DNA from 3 places in the Pantoea sp. S-LA4 genome. Region 2 is predicted to be linked to each of the others. Evidence: predicted binding sites of a transcription regulator. Region 2 holds the regulator's gene; each other region holds the start of a gene.
The links. Region 2 encodes Fur, which represses iron uptake genes when iron is present. Its sites were predicted from a motif close to ATAATAATGAGAACNACTATCAA; they were not measured.

Region 1: the regulator Fur is predicted to act here: its motif matches at 3,348-3,370, upstream of ACX3P5_RS07175 (TonB-dependent siderophore receptor).
Region 3: the regulator Fur is predicted to act here: its motif matches at 1,648-1,670, upstream of fes (enterochelin esterase).

What each region holds. Positions count from the first base shown of each region.
Region 1 is NZ_JBTLRC010000002.1:1,343,925-1,349,571, forward strand. It holds gene ACX3P5_RS07165 (flagellar brake protein) at 1-672, opposite strand, end outside; gene ACX3P5_RS07170 (GlsB/YeaQ/YmgE family stress response membrane protein) at 884-1,132, shown strand; gene ACX3P5_RS07175 (TonB-dependent siderophore receptor) at 1,204-3,303, opposite strand; gene treA (alpha,alpha-trehalase TreA) at 3,495-5,180, opposite strand; gene ghrA (glyoxylate/hydroxypyruvate reductase GhrA) at 5,391-5,647, shown strand, end outside.
Region 2 is NZ_JBTLRC010000002.1:884,072-889,718, forward strand. It holds gene nagE (N-acetylglucosamine-specific PTS transporter subunit IIBC) at 1-62, shown strand, start outside; gene glnS (glutamine--tRNA ligase) at 215-1,882, shown strand; gene ACX3P5_RS05015 (hypothetical protein) at 2,115-2,510, shown strand; gene fur (ferric iron uptake transcriptional regulator) at 2,582-3,025, opposite strand; gene fldA (flavodoxin FldA) at 3,378-3,908, opposite strand; gene ybfE (LexA regulated protein) at 4,041-4,316, opposite strand; gene ybfF (esterase) at 4,483-5,247, opposite strand; gene seqA (replication initiation negative regulator SeqA) at 5,498-5,647, shown strand, end outside.
Region 3 is NZ_JBTLRC010000002.1:196,506-202,152, forward strand. It holds gene ACX3P5_RS01805 (amino acid adenylation domain-containing protein) at 1-84, opposite strand, end outside; gene ACX3P5_RS01810 (MbtH family protein) at 77-286, opposite strand; gene fes (enterochelin esterase) at 386-1,603, opposite strand; gene ACX3P5_RS01820 (TonB-dependent siderophore receptor) at 1,856-4,111, shown strand; gene dacB (serine-type D-Ala-D-Ala carboxypeptidase) at 4,363-5,647, opposite strand, start outside.

The DNA.
Region 1 (5,647 bases), 460 kb from region 2:
TTGCCGCTCCTGCACCGGATCGAGTGCTGAAAAGCGAAAGCTCAGGCGTGGCGTAATTCGGGTTTCATTTTTATGCGTTACCACGCTGCGTTCGCCAATGTGCAACAGTTTCACCGGCACTTCAAAGTGACCATATTCGCCCAGCTCAACGCGGAATTTTTTGAAACTGTCGCCACTTTGTAATCCTTCGGGCAGCGGCTCATCCACCAGTACGCCGATACCGCCCAGCGACAGATCCTGCAACCGCAGACGGGCTGTATTGCCGTCGGGCCACTCGGTATGACACCAGAACTGTGGTTCCAGTGGCGCATTGACGCGAAAAAACTCACGACGCTGGATCTGCCACACCAGCTCCGGCAACGGCGCGCTGAACGCCGGTAAGCCTTCAAAATCGACCCGCGCCAGCGACGCGAGGCTGAACTCCACTTTAGCGCCGTGGGTTTCTGCAGCGATGCTGAGTTCATCGCAGGTTAAGGCGTAGTCGTTATCCAGATTGTTGCTGCCGAGGTCGAACAGCAACTGATTTTCATCGGCCGCCAGCATCCGGCTGATAAACTGCCCACGGGAAAAACTCACCAGTAGCGGCGTCTGTAAACGCAGCAGGTCTTTCATCACGCCAAGGATGGCCAGCGTGCCACGTTTTAAATATTGTTCCTGATCGGCTTCTTTCACTTCCTGGCTCCAAAAGGTTGGTGCTTTGTTTGTTCTTTTTTTTGCCCTCATCTCCGTTATCGGCGTGGCAAAAAAAAGCTTTAGCCTCTCCCTGCGCAATAATAACTGTGAGCAAGTAAACATTTTTTGAAAACCTGTCTATACTTATCGCGGTAAACCGCTTGATAAATCAAGCGTTCACGATTTAATCAAAAAAAGGAAGGAGCAACAGATGGGTATTATTTCCTGGATCGTCTTTGGCTTAATCGCAGGTATCCTGGCGAAGTGGATCATGCCGGGTAAAGACGGTGGCGGTTTCATTCTGACTATCGTACTGGGTATTATTGGTGCCGTAGTGGGTGGCTGGATCAGTACGCTGTTTGGCTTCGGTCGCGTCGATGGGTTCAACTTCGGCAGCTTCGTGGTCGCCGTCATCGGTGCCATCGTGGTGCTGTTTATCTATCGTAAAGTACGCAGTTGATCGTAACGATTTAACAAAGATTTAATCAAAAAGGGGACGAAGCGATTCGTCCCCTTTTTCACTTCTGGCGATCAGAAATCGTAGCCCACCGTCGCCATCACGCTGCGTTCCGCACCCCAGTAGCAATAGCCCGTGCCGTAACAGCCCGCCACGTATTTACGGTCGGTCAGGTTATTCGCATTCACCTGCAGCCACGCGCCTTTCAGGCTGCTGTTCCAGACGCCGAGATCGGCACGAACCGAGGCATCAAACAGCGTCACTGATGGCAAACGGGTGGTGTTTTCGTTATCTGCCCACTGCTTGCCGATATAGCGCACGCCCGCGCCGGCACTCAGGCCGTAATCAAACTGATAGTGTCCCCAGAAGGCCGCCATGCTGTTTGGCGTCACGTAAGGCGTGTGACCATCATTGCCATCAACGGAATCTTTAAAGCGCAGGTGATTCAGGGTGTAACTGGCGACGGTGCTCAGACGCGGCGTCAACTGATTACGCGCTTCCAGCTCAATCCCCTGCGAGTGCACTTTGCCAGACGGCGTGTAGGTACCATCCTGTACATTACGGTTAGCCACATCTTTCTGTGTCAGATCATAGACCGCCAGGCTATAGAGATCGCGGGTGCCGTTTGGCTGATATTTAACCCCGGCTTCATACTGTTCCGCGGTGGTCGGCTTCAGCAGGTTGTTGTTCGGGTCGGTCAGGGCGGTAGGGGTGATCGCCTGACTCCAGCTGACATATGGCGAGATACCGTTGTCGAACGCATAAAGCAGCGCCGCGCGTCCGCTGATGTGATCGTCCTGACGGCGGTCACTGCCGCTGTTGCTGGCAACGATGCGGTCATAGCGGCCGGAGAGATCCAGATGCCAGCGATCCAGCTTCATCTCATCCTGCAGGTAGAGGCCGGTCTGATAGTAGCTGCGGCTGTTATCGCTCCAGCTGTAGGCCGGCATGTCGCCAACCTGTTCGCCGGTCACGGCATTAAGCTGCGATGCGTTGCCGACCGCTTTGCTGATCTCATTTTTATAGCGATGATACTCCGCGCCCAGCGAGACGCGATGCTCCAGCTCGCCGGTGTTAAATTCGGCCTGTAGCCGGTTATCCGTGGCCCAGGCGGCCAGTGAGGAGCGCTCACCCGAATAGTAACGGTTCAGCAGATCGGGATTCTGCGCATCCCAGCCAATCTGATAAACCTGATCGAGATCGACGTTGGAATGGCTGTAGCTGCCGGTTGAGGAGAACGACCAGACGTCGCTAAAGCGATGAGTGAAATCGTAGCTGTAGATCTGCTCACGGCGTTTGAACTGATCCAGATCGCTGTTGCCTTCATAAAAACCGTTGCTCAGCTTATAGCCATTATGCTCCGTAATACTGCCGTCGCCCGGCACCGAGCCGTGATAACCGCCGGAGGGATCTTTCTGCAGATAGGCTTTAAGGATCAGCTGAGTATCCTCATCCGGTTGCCACATCAGCTGAGGCATCAGCGCATACTTCTCTTCGCGCGTATGGTCATACTGGGTATCGCTGTTGCGGGTCACACCGGTCAGGCGAAACGCCCATTGATCGTTAATCGCGTTGGTGTAGTCAAACATCGCGCCGGTGGTGGCGTTATTGCCAGCCTGCAGCTGGACATGACCTTCTTCACGGAACTGTGGACGTTTCGTTACCATATTGACCAGCCCGCCCGGCACCGTCTGACCATAAAGCGCGGAAGAGGGGCCTTTGATCACATCAATCCGCTCCAGGAAGGCGTTATCGACCTGCAACACATTGAAGCTGCCGCCGTCGCTCATCACCCGTAAGCCGTCGAGGAAGGTGTTATCGACATCGCCACCGTGGAAACCGCGCAGGGCAATGGTGTCATAACGGGTTGCAGCACCGCCGAAGTTGGTAAAGACGCCGGACGTATAGCCCAGCGCCTGATTCAGGGTCAGCGCGCCCTGATCCTGCATCTGCTGGCGCGTCACCACCGACACCGACTGCGGTGTGGTAATCAGCGGGCGATCGCTTTTGGTCGCGCCCTGACTGGTGGTGGCGAGATAACCCTGAGTCGGGGAGTCAGCTTGCTCCTGCGGTTGGGCTGTCACTACCATATCGGCAGCAAAACTCAGGGCAGGCGCAGTCAGCGCCAGAGTGCAGAACGGGACGTAACCTTTCAGCGGCGATGGCAATCTCATTGAAATTCCTTTCATGGCAGAGGTTCAGCAGATGATTAACATTCTCGATAAGCGTTCTCATTATCAGAGTGAGAACTATTACCGTTTGTAAGTTCGCTGCAATTTTGCCTGCCAATTGAAGAACGTCAAGTAAATTTCGTTAAAACGCGCGGGCAGAGACCGCCAGCCAGGCCGGCGGTCTCCGGATAAGGTCAGGGTTGAGACGCAGACGCCTGGGGAATATCGTGGGCGCTGTTACAGGTTTTATCTTTCGGGCAATATTTATCCAGCAGTTTCAGGGTAACGCCGTTGGTCCAGCCAAAGCCGTCCTGCAGCGGATATTCACCGCCGCCACCGCCGCCGAGATTCTTGCCTTCCACCACATATTTCTCTACCAGCTTATGCTCGCGATCGTAGGTGTTCTGCACGTTCTGCAGGAACCGCAGCCCGACCTCTTTCGCCAGTTTCGGCTGGTTGTAGTGCTCCAGACCTTCCACGGCGACCCATTGCAGCGGCGCCCAGCCGTTCGGGGCATCCCATTGCTGGCCGTTGTTGACCGTAGTCGTCACCAGCCCGCCCGGTTTCAGCAGCTGTTTTTCCACCGCGCTGGCGGTGCTTTCCGCCTGCTTATCGCTGGCGACCCGCAGGTAGAGCGGGAACAGCGTGGCGGCGGTCAGCTGCGGATGCACCTGTTTTTTCTGCCAGTCGTAATCGGCGTACCAGCCCTGTTTGTCATTCCACAGGTAGCGATTAATTGCGGCCTGGCGCTTCTCTGCGCGGTCGGCAAACTGCTTCGCCAGATCATCCTGATTATTCATCTGATAGCCTTTCGACAGCGTCTGCTCCAGATGGAACATCAGGCTGTTGAGATCGACCGGCGCCAGTTGGGTGGTACGGATAGTGGCCAGATTATGGGCATCAGTGAACCAGCGGGAGCTGAAATCCCAGCCGGACGCCGCACCCGAACGCAGTTCGCGATAGACCTCAGCCTTGTCACGCTGTGGTGCCTTCTTCGCGGTGGTGACATCATCCATCCACGACTCGGTACGCGGCACATCGCGGGCATCCCAGTAGCGGTTCAGCAGTGTGCCATCGCTGAGTTTGATCGCCCGCTTGCTGGCTGAGCCGGCGGCCAGTTTGTCGCTGTCGGCCATCCAGTAGTCATACTCTTTCTGCAGCTGTGGCAGATAACGGGTATAGGCTTTGCCGTTATCATGGCTCGCCAGCAGGTCCACCATCAGGCTGAAGAATGGCGGCTGCGAACGGCTCAGATAGTAGCTGCGGTTGCCGTTGGGAATGTGACCATAACGATCAAGCAGCGAGGCGAAGTTATCCACCATATCCTGTACTTTATCCCAGTGGCCGCTTTCGGCCAGGCCGAGCATCGTGAAGTAACTGTCCCAGTAATAGACTTCACGGAAACGGCCGCCCGGCACCACATAAGGTTTTGGCAACGGCAGCAGCGAATCATACTGACCGGCGCTGCTGGCGGTGCGGGTCAGCACCGGCCATAAGCCGTCAATGTGGTCACGCAGATTCTGCCCGGCAGGCGGCACATACTTATCGCCCGCGGCGGGCAGGGTGAAGTTGGCGTCAACAAAGCGTTTCAGATCAAAGTTGCGCTGTTTTTTCTGCATCTGCCAGTCGGCGAGGATCGAGGCCGGATCGTATTTAGGCAGGGCATCGGCAAAGGTTTTTTGATCGGGATAGAACTTCGCTTGCTGTACAGCATTAAACAGTGGCCCTAAACGGACATCCGGCGGCTGCGGCTGATTATTCAACATGCGCGACGTGTCGTCGGCGTGAACCGTGAAGGCCGGCACGCTTAGCAGCAGTGTGAGCAGAAGGGGGACATAACGCTGACGCCGTTCAGTGGCGTTTACCTCAATTTTTGTCATCGGTTTTTCTCCTTGTCCGAAACGCGGCCGCGCGTAACGCATTGACCACAGGACCAACTTTAGACCTTATCTGGCCACTTCACCCTGAAGCGGTCCGGAATTGTGAAGCCACGGGAATTATTTTTGCTAAAAAAAGCGCTTTTTCCCGCCGCTTTTTACTTGCCCTGATGCCGGTTTTCCCTGACGCTGAAAGAAAAAAAGGAGAGCAGGATGGAGATCATCTGGTATCACCCGTCGCAATCTGCGGCGACATGGATTAACGGTTTACAACAGCGCCTGCCGCAGGCGCGGGTCCGTGCCTGGCAACCGGGCGATGATGGCCCGGCCGATTACGCGCTGGTGCGCTCCCCGCCGGCGGAGATGCTGCGGGGACGCAGCGGGCTGCGCGGGGTATTTGCGCTGGGTGCCGGTGTGGATGAAATTCTGAAGCAGCTGCAGCAGTATCCGGACATGTTACCGGAGGAGGT
Region 2 (5,647 bases):
CATTGCTGGCCAGCGGCCAGGTGGTGGCGGGTGAAACCCCGCTGTATGAAGTGAAAGGCTAATCCCCGCAACAGAACCCACAAGGCAGGAAGCGATTCCTGCCTTTTTTGTTTTAAAGGCTTAACAAACGGTTGTTTCCCTCTGGCGCTTTGTGGATCATACTCCGTTACTTCGTGGTACAAATCACCCGCTATTCGTATTGAGGATTTTTGAGATGAGTGAGGCTGAAGCCCGCCCAACTAACTTTATTCGTCAGATCATCGACGAAGATTTGGCGAGCGGTAAGCACAGCAGCGTGCATACCCGTTTTCCGCCGGAGCCCAATGGCTATCTGCACATTGGTCATGCGAAATCGATCTGTCTGAATTTTGGCATCGCCCAGGATTACCAGGGGCAATGTAACCTGCGTTTCGACGATACCAATCCGGTAAAAGAGGATGTGGAGTTCGTCGAATCCATCAAGCGTGACGTCAAATGGCTGGGCTTTGAGTGGAGCGGTGAGGTTTGTTACTCATCAAACTATTTTGATCAGCTCTACAACTATGCGATTGAACTGATCAATAAAGGGCTGGCTTACGTCGACGAGCTGACCCCGGAAGCGATCCGCGAATATCGTGGCACTCTGACCGCGCCGGGCAAAAACAGTCCCTATCGCGACCGCAGCGTGGAAGAGAACCTGGCTCTGTTCGAGAAAATGCGTAACGGGGAATTTGCTGAAGGTACAGCCTGTCTGCGCGCAAAAATCGATATGGCCTCTAACTTTATCGTGATGCGTGATCCGGTGCTGTACCGGATTAAGTTCGCTGAACACCACCAGACCGGTAACAAGTGGTGCATCTATCCGATGTATGACTTTACCCACTGCATCTCCGATGCGCTGGAAGGCATCACGCATTCACTCTGTACGCTGGAGTTCCAGGATAACCGTCGTCTCTACGACTGGGTGCTGGACAACATCACTATTCCGGTGCATCCACGTCAGTATGAGTTCTCTCGCCTGAATCTTGAGTATGCGGTGATGTCGAAACGCAAACTGACTCAGCTGGTGACCGAGAAGCACGTTGAAGGCTGGGATGATCCACGCATGCTGACCGTTTCTGGCTTACGCCGTCGCGGTTATACCGCCGCCTCAATCCGCGAGTTCTGCCGCCGTATTGGTGTCACCAAGCAGGACAATATTGTGGAAATGGCGTCGCTGGAATCGTGCATTCGTGACGATCTCAACGAGAATGCGCCACGCGCGATGGCGGTGCTTGATCCACTGAAAGTGGTGATTGAAAACCTGCCAGCGGGCCATCATGAAACCATCACCATGCCTAACCATCCTTCTAAACCGGAGATGGGAACGCGTGAGGTGCCGTTCAGCCGTGAGATCTGGATCGATCGGGCGGATTTCCGCGAAGAGGCTAACAAGCAATATAAGCGTCTGGTGCTGGGCAAAGAAGTTCGCCTGCGCAACGCTTATGTGATCCGTGCTGAGCGGGTGGCGAAAGATGATGCGGGCAACATCACCTGCATCTACTGCACCAGCGATGTGGATACCCTGAGCAAAGATCCTGCAGATGGCCGTAAGGTAAAAGGCGTGATCCACTGGGTATCAGCAGACCATGCGCAGCCCGCAGAGTTTCGTCTCTACGACCGCCTGTTCAGCGTGCCAAACCCGGCCGCGGCAGACGATTTCCTGTCGGTCATCAATCCGGATTCACTGACCATCAAACAGGGCTTTGTTGAGCCGGGCCTGCGCGATGTGGAAGCAACCACACCGTATCAGTTTGAGCGTGAAGGGTATTTCTGTGCCGACAGCGTCTATTCGAAGCCGTCACAGCTGGTGTTTAACCGTACCGTCGGTTTGCGAGACACCTGGACTAAAAGCGGCGAATAATCATTAACGCTGGCTGATAAAATGACAAAAGGGCGACTTATCGCCCTTTTTTATTGTCCTGATTTCTGCCATCGCCGAGGTTTGTGCTGCAAGCCGGGTTCCGTGGTTGTTACAAATTTGTGAGAGAAATCTGAGTTTAAAAAAATTAATCAATTACCAGATGTGAATTATCGGCGTTCAGGTAGGCTATGCGCACTCAGACAGAGCGCAGCGAGTGATATAAGGAAAAAAAATGACCGTTCTCGCCCAGGAAGCCAAACACAGTGTCGTCGTTTTACATCAGCTTATTGAACGTATTTTCAATCAGCCTGCCGGATCCGATGACAGTTTTGAACTGATGATGTCCTATTTCCACCCTGAATTTCGCATGGTAACGCCACGGGGAAATCAGCTAAACCTGAACGAAGTGGAAGAACTTTTCCGTCAGCTGCACGGCAAGCGGGAAGGCATGCGTATCGCCACCTGTGAGCACGTCATTATTTCACATCACGATCAGGAAGTGACGGTACAGTATCGGGAGATGCAGATGCTGAATGGCGATAATCAGAGCCGCATCGCGCTGGCGATTCTCGACTGCAGCACCTCGATTCCGCGCTGGCGTTACCTGCAGGAAACGCTGGTCGCCTGACGACCCGGCGTAGTAAGGACGAAAAAAAACCGGTCTGTGAACCGGTTTTTTTATATCAGGCAGGATCAGTGTTACTGATCGTGCAGCGTTTCATCTTCACGGCAGTCACCCAGCGCGCAGTGACCATAGAGATAAAGGCTGTGGTTCGTCAGCTTAATGCCGTGGCGGGTCGCGATTTCCCGCTGACGGGTTTCGATCGACTCATCGCTGAACTCGATCACTTTACCGCAGTCCAGGCAGATCAGGTGATCGTGGTGATGCTGCTGAGTCAGTTCAAACACCGACTTGCCGCCTTCGAAATTGTGACGGGTCACAATGCCGGCATCATCAAACTGGTTCAGCACACGATAAACGGTGGCCAGACCAATCTCTTCGCCGATATCGATCAGGCGTTTGTACAAATCTTCCGCGCTGACGTGATGGCACTCAGGTTCCTGAAGCACTTCCAGAATTTTCAGTCTGGGCAGCGTGACTTTCAGGCCAGCCTTCTTTAATGCGGTATTGTTGTCAGTCATGCGGATTTTGTCCTGTTACTAATATTCACTTTTGTGGCGCTTGGCCTTGAATGTCGATCTACACCCATTCTCATTTGCGTCTCATTATAGAACTGAAGCCGTGAAATGAAAACCGAGGGGAGTGCCTAAATCACCATGGGCTGTATGGGATACGTCACCGAGCCGGGGAGGATTTCTGCAGGAGTCTGTTAACATTTCGCTTAGCCCTATCTGCTGCCAGAGAAAATAAGCGGAAGATCGATGCGGGTATTCTACAGATTAAACGAAGAAAGTTAAAAAAATGTGGCTATTATTTCTATAGGAATTTCCATTGCCTCAATGTGAGCTGGCGCTCACATTGAGGCGGAGAGCATCAGGCTTCGAGGATCTCTTTGAGCTGCAGTTCATCAAAGATCTGCTTCACCCACTGCTCAACGCGCGCATTGGTCAGCTCAGGCTGGCGATCTTCATCAATGGCCAGGCCCAGGAAGTGCGTATCATCCGCCAGACCTTTTGAGGCCTCGAAGTGATAACCTTCGGTTGGCCAGTGACCGACGATCACGGCGCCATGCGGCTCAATGATGTCGCGGATGGTGCCCATCGCGTCACAAAAATACTCGGCATAATCTTCCTGATCGCCACAGCCAAACAGGGCAACCAGTTTGCCGTTGAAATCGATCTCTTCCAGCGTCGGGAAAAAGTCATCCCAGTCGCACTGCGCTTCACCGTAATACCAGGTCGGGATACCCAGCAGCAGGATGTCAAACGCTTCCAGATCTTCTTTAGTGCTTTTCGCGATGTCGTGGACTTCTGCAACGTCTTTACCCAGCTGTTTCTGGATCATTTTTGCAATGTTTTCGGTGTTACCGGTATCGCTGCCAAAGAAGATGCCTACGAGTGCCATGAGTAAAATAACCTCTTAAATCCTGATGATGAGATGTGTGCCGCAGCACAATTCAGCGAATAATAGCAGACGAGGCAAACCCGCGGAACGGTTAAAGCCTCGACATTTGCCTCTGCGTGCGTTTTGCCCGCATTAATCCAGTTTGAGTTGCGCCAGCAGCATTTGTTCAATCAATTCGCTACGGCTGAGATTACGCTGTTCTGCCAGCGTATTGAGCGCTTCGACGGCTTCACTGTTCATTTTCAGTTCGACACGGCGAAGCCCGCGTCCTTTGTCACGTTTCAGTTGATTGCGCTTATTGATGCGCAGCTGTTCATCACGCGAAAGCGGACTGGTTTTGGGTCGACCAGGGCGGCGCTCATCAGCAAACAGATCGAGCGTCGTGCGGTCAGTGTGTTCTTTTGCCATGGCTTAGTGAAACTGAATGGTGCGGGCGCCAGACGCTCGCCGCGCAGATTATAAATTATTGGCCGTTACCGCGGCAAAATGACCGGCGGCAAAATTTTAGCGCGCCATCATACTCCAGGCTAACTTCCGACGCCAATCCTAAACATTTACCGCCAGGTATTTGCTTTTAAAGCGCAAAAAAGCGACGAACGCTGCGTAATACCGCATCCGGTTTCTCTGCGTGTACCCAGTGTCCCGCGCCGCTGATCACATGCGCATGGGCCGCCGGGAACTGTGCAATCAACGCATCCCGGTACTGATTATCCAGATAGCTGGAGTCGCCGCCGCGGATAAACAACGCCGGATGCGGCCAGGCGGGCACCGGCTGCCAGCCAGAGATGGTGGCATAGTTGTCCCACAGTACCGGCACGTTGAAGCGCCATTCGCCCTGCTGGAACGATTTCAGCAGAAACTGGATTACGCCTTCTTCATCAATGACGCCGCGCATGATTTGCGCCGCCTCACTGCGCGAGGTGACGCCCGCTTCCGTGACCGCGCGGATCGCCGCAAAAATGGTGTCGTGGCGGCGGGTCTGATAATCCACCGGGGCGATATCGATCATCACCAGACGGGCAATGCGCGCCGGTGCCAGTGCGCTCATGGTCATGGCGATTTTTCCGCCCATCGAATGACCGATCACCGCCACCCGATCGATGCCGTGGGCATCCAGCGTGTCAAACATATCCTGTGCCATCACAGCGTAGTTCATCTCATCGGATCGCGGTGATAATCCATGATTGCGCACATCAACCTGCAGCAGCGGGCCGGCATCTTTCAGCCCGCGAGCCAGCACGCCAAGGTTATCCAGCGTCCCGAACAGGCCGTGGATCAGCAGGATGGGCAGGGAATCGGTGGGGGATTGTTCAGTTTGCAGACGGGCGTTCAAAATCATGGCAAAGTTCTTAAGTTTGAGACCTAAGCTTAGGTTATCATGGATTCACCTTTTCAGGCGCGCCGGTTCCGGCGGCATTAGGACATATTCTGACTTTTGCCCGTAAACCGTTTGATTGCTAACAACCCGCCTGAATTTAACTTTATAATCCTCATGTTAGAACCCGCTCACCTTTCGAATCGCCAAACTATGTTAAGGGCTTTTCAGGATACAGGTGGTTCTGTCATGAGAAAGAACCGTACGGAATAAGATGAAAACGATCGAAGTTGACGAAGAGCTCTACCGTTATATTGCCAGCCACACGCAACACATTGGTGAAAGCGCATCCGACATTCTGCGTCGTATGCTGAAGTTCACGGCCGGTCAGACTGCGCCCGCGGCGCCTGCGCAAAACGCGGCA
Region 3 (5,647 bases), 690 kb from region 2:
TGCTATCCAGATGCCAGGCTGAGCGGCCACCAGCGGTAACGTTTTCTGTTCAGTCAGATTCGGGGTCATGGTGATCTCAGACATCGTCGCTCCCGCGCTTCGGGCGAATATCGTGCCAGTTTTCATTCAGCCAGCTCAGGCAAAGTGCCTGTGGCTGCGGTCCAAACACCGGCTGCCAGCCTGCCGGAACGGCCCGGAAGGCGGGCCACAGGCTGTACTGCTGCTGATTATTAATCAGTACGCGACATTCCTGCTGCGGATCGTCAAAGGGGTTGAGTTGTTGCATATCGGTCTCCTGCCCATGCAGTGCGGGCGAGATCTCGCCTCGTCCTGCACGCAGCTGACCGCGATCGGTCTGCTGCGTGCAGGCGGGGAGATAAGCGAATCAGGGGTATTGCCACATTGCTTTAAGTCCGGCCAGCAGGCCGCCGCGCCAGCACAGCGCATCGTGTCCCCCTTCAACCGGGTGATAGCTGACCTGATGTCCGGCCGCGATTAAATCACGCTCAAATTGTTGATTCGCTGACAGAATCAGCCGCTCACGCCGTCCTGCTTCGAGGTAAAAGCGGCGCGGCGCTGCCTGCAGCAAACCTTGTTGTAGTTGTTGCGGTAGCCAGCCGTTGGGGTTACCGCGTTCCGGCCACCAGAAGGAGCCGGAAAGGCTGATGGCGGCACCAAAGGTCTCCGGCCAGTTTAAGGTGGCGTAGGCTGCGGAGAGCCCGCCAAAACTCTGTCCCGCCACCAGCGTGCTGCCGTCCGCCACCCGACAGGAGAGGGTTTGCTGAATCAGCGGCAGCAGCTCGTGCTGAACCGCCAGCCAGAAATCGGGATTGCAGGGCAGTTCACGACTGCGGTGTTCGCGATCGATGATATCGATCATCACATAGACCGCTGGTGGCAGTTCGCCGGCGGCGGTGAGCTGCCGGAGCGGACCGGCAACCGGCATGGTTTGCGCCCAGAACTGACCATCCAGCAGTAACGCCAGTGGACGTTCAGCGGGATGCGCCTCACCGCTACAGTAAATCCAGACGTTACGCTGATTGCCCAGCCGTTCGCTGCGCCACAACAGTGATTGCAGCGGAATATCCGCCGGATGGCCGCGATCAACATCGCGCCACAGCGACTGATCGGGCGCCTGCGGCAGATGCAGCGGTGAAACCGCCATCCCACGGCCGCCTGCCCAGCCGCGCAGTGGATTAAGCGGATCAGCCTGTGCCGCTGGGAATTTTTCGCGCCACCATTGCCGCAGCGCCTGCATATCGGTCTGACCGTCGAAGGTCTGCGCCTGGCTATCGGGCATCAGGCAGTAGCTGCCGCGCCAGTCAGCGGGCAGAGTGGTTTGCCACCACCAGACATCGGTATGGGGAACGCGTATTAAGGAGGAGGGCGCAGCGGATTGATGATGATCGGTCACGCCGGTGATATTGATCCAGACGCGGCGCGTGGCTGAGTGTGACTCATCGCCCTGCGGATCACGCCAGAAGAAGGTGACCTGGCAGGTGCCTTCTTCACCGGGTTCAATCAGGGGAATGCCCTGTTGCTGCTGCTGTTGCCACCAAGCGTCACTGCCGGTCACTTCATTTAACCACGTCATACGCGCCATCAGTTGATCACTGCACTTGATTAGGGTCATGCATGTTAGGAATAATAGTATTGATAATTATTTTCATTTGCAATAGGGTGTTTCCGCTCTACAGGGAGCGCGCGCATCCTCTCTGCCGTATCGGGCTTTGGACCAGGTGTAAGGTCGCCTGATAAGGGTCCGCAGAGAACTGGAATGCGTTGCAGGCAAGGTACTTACCTTTTCACCGGCGCGCCGGCAGTAGCCTTTCGCTGGCAATCCAGGAATAAAAAAATGAAAACGTTATCCCGGCTTTCTTTAGCCATTATGATTGAACTGGGTTTCACCACCTCTCTCATTTCTACCGGTGCAGCAGCCGCTGAGCCAGGCATCACCAGCAACGCCTCCGATACCGCCAGCGAAACCACCATGACGGTGACGGCCGCTCAGCAGACGCTTCAGGCGCCCGGTGTCTCCACCATCACCGCGGACGAAATTAAAAAACATCCGCCTGCGCGCGACGTCTCTGAAATCATTCGTACCATGCCCGGCGTTAACCTGACCGGGAACTCCACCAGTGGCCAGCGCGGTAACAATCGCCAGATCGATATTCGCGGCATGGGCCCGGAAAATACCCTGATTTTAATCGATGGCCTGCCGGTCACCAGCCGCAACTCGGTGCGTCTTGGCTGGCGGGGCGAGCGTGATACACGCGGCGACACGAACTGGGTTCCGCCAGAGCTTATTGAGCGGATTGATGTCATTCGCGGTCCGGCCGCCGCCCGTTACGGTAACGGTGCCGCAGGCGGGGTAGTGAACATCATCACCAAAAAACAGATGGATAATCAATGGCACGGCTCCTGGAGCGGCTATTACAACGTGCCGCAGCATAAGGATGAAGGCGCAACCAGGCGTACAAACTTTAGCCTCGAAGGGCCGTTAGGCGACGACTTTAGCTTCCGGCTGTATGGCGGGCTGGCAAAAACCCAGGCTGATGCTTACGACATTAATGAAGGTCATGCCGCTGAGCGTACCGGCAACTATGCCGGTTCTTACCCGTCAGGCCGTGAAGGTTCGGTGAATAAAGATGTTCACGCCTTACTGCGCTGGGCCTTTGCGCCGATGCAGGCGCTGGAGTTTGGCGCTGGCTATAGCCGTCAGGGCAACCTGTACGCCGGTGATACCCAGAACACCAACACCAATGCGCTGGTGAAAAGTAAATATGGTGAAGAGACCAACCGCCTCTATCGTCAGAACTTCTCGCTGAAGTGGACCGGCGCGTGGGATAACGGCATCAGCACCGATACCTATGCGCAGTACGAGAACACCCGTAACTCGCGCCTGAATGAAGGGCTGGCGGGCGGCACCGAAGGGATCTTCTCCAACAGCAACTTTAATACCATCCAGCTGGATGATGTGCTGCTGCACAGCGAAATCAGTATTCCGTTCGAATGGCTGGTCAACCAGACCGCGACTCTCGGCACCGAGTGGAACCAGCAGCGGATGAAGGACCCCTCCTCGACGACCCAGGCGGCCAATTACGGTTCAATCCCCGGCGTCGCTACCACCGGACGCAGCCCCTATTCGCAGGCGGAAATCTTCTCGCTGTTTGCTGAAGACAACATTGAACTGACCGACAGCACCATGCTGACGCCAGCGCTGCGTTTCGATCATCACTCCATCGTGGGCAATAACTGGAGCCCGTCACTTAACCTGTCACAAGGATTAGGCGATGACTTCACGCTGAAAATGGGGATAGCCCGTGCCTACAAAGCACCGAGTCTGTATCAGACCAACCCTAACTACCTGCTTTACAGCAACGGCCAGGGCTGCGCCGCCAGCACCGGCGCCTGTTATCTGATGGGCAACGACGATTTAAAAGCGGAAAACAGCATCAATAAAGAGATTGGGCTGGAGTGGAAGCATGAGGGTTATCAGGCCGGTCTGACCTGGTTCCGCAACGACTACCGCAATAAGATTGAGGCGGGCACGCTGCCAACCGGTACCGCTTCGAACGGTAAAACCGACATCTATAAATGGGAAAACGTGCCGAAAGCGGTGGTGGAAGGGCTGGAAGGGACGGTCAACGTGCCGTTCTCAGAGAGCGTAAGCTGGAACAATAACTTCACCTACATGCTGCAAAGCAAGAACAAAGAGACCGGCGATCGGCTGTCGGTGATCCCGGAATATACGCTTAACTCGACGCTGAGCTGGCAGGCAACGCAGGATCTGTCGCTGCAAACCACGCTGACCTGGTATGGCAAACAGACGCCGAAAAAGTATGACTACAAAGGCAATCCGGTCACTGGCAGCGCCACCGATGAAGTCAGCCCTTACTCAGTAGTGGGCATGAGCGGCACCTATGACGTTAATAAATATGCCAGCGTCACCGTCGGGATCGACAACCTGTTCGATAAACGCCACTTCCGCGAAGGCAATGCGCAGACCACCGGTAACGCCACGACGGGCGCTTATCTCTACGGTGCCGGTGCCAATACCTTTAACGAATCGGGCCGCACTTACTATATGAGTGTCAACACCCGCTTCTGATGGAGTTAGCGATAACCAGACCCGGATGACTCTGCCGCAGTTAATATGCTCCACGCGCAGGGAACAGGGGCAGGGAAGGGAAGCGTCCCGCGCCACGGACGGCACGGGCTGAGCGGCCAGAAATTGGCTTAAACGTCTTTCCGATCTGCCGCTGTTTCCCGTGCAGGCTCGGTCTTATCGCTGACGTGACCGGACTTTATCAAAAAAATGCAGCAGGTCGATCGCCTGCTGCATTTTTTATCTCTGCTTTATCAGTTGTTCTGATTGATATCGCGGTAGAGCCGGCTCTCAAATCGCACCAGCGGAATACGGCGGGTACGCTGATCTTCCGGCGGGACCGCATAACCGGAAAGGAACTGAACGAATGCCACCCGCGCGCCGCTGGAGGTGGTGATAAAGCCCGCCAGGTTATAAACCCCCTGCAGTGAACCGGTTTTCGCCGACACTTTGCCATCCAGTCCCGCCTCATGCAGACCGCCACGGTACTGCAGCGTGCCGTCATAACCGGCCAGCGGCAGCATCGAGATGTAATCCAGCGTGCTGTCATTCTTTGCAATGTATTGCAACACCTGCATCATGGTTTGCGGCGAAATCAGGTCGTGACGCGACAGGCCCGAACCGTCAACCTGAATGCTATTACCCATGTCGATATTGGCTTTGGCTTTCAGGATACGACGAATCGCGTCCTGTCCGGCACGGAACGTCCCCGGCACGTTGAAGTAGTGATGACCAATGGTACGGAACACCGTATCCGCAATCATGTTGTCCGACTTCTTCAGCATGGTGTGCAACAGAGTATGCAGCGGCGCCGACTGGGTCGAGGCCAGCACCGTGCCTGGCTCGGTGGCCTGCGACTGACGTACCAGATGCCCGCTGTAATCGATCTCCGCCGCCCGCAGTTCCGCTTTCAGGATTTCGCCCGCCCAGGCCGCGCCATCCTGTACGGCAAAGGCCAGCGGCAACGGTTCGGCGCGTTGACGCATACAGCCGGTCAGGGTGTAGCGATTGAGTTCGCCCGGCACCACGTCCAGTTCGCAATATTGTCCTTCGCCGCTGTTGCGGCCGATGGTGCGTACCTGGCTGTACATGTGCGCCGGATAATAGGAGGCGATACGAACAAACGCATTCTCGCCCGGCGTATTCGCGCTGTAGAGCGAGACAGAAAAACAGTTTTTATCCACGATAGCGGCACCTGGCGGCGCGCTAAAGCACTGGGTCAGATCGTTCCACGGCCAGCCTGGCGCCATGTCATGGCTGGCAAAAACCGAGGTATCAATCACCAGATTGCCTTTAATATGGGTGATGCCCTGTTTCTTTAACGCTGCCACCATGTTGCGCAGATCCTGGCGACTTAATGTGGGATCGCCGGCAAAACGCGCCACTAAATCGCCGTTCAGCGTGCCATCGACCAGCGCGCCTTTGGTCTCAAAGGTGGTCTGAAAACGGTAATCTCCGCCCAGTTCCAGTAAGGCCGCCAGCGCTGTCACCACCTTCATGGTACTGGCGGGTAACGCCATCTGTTTTCCGTGGTAATCA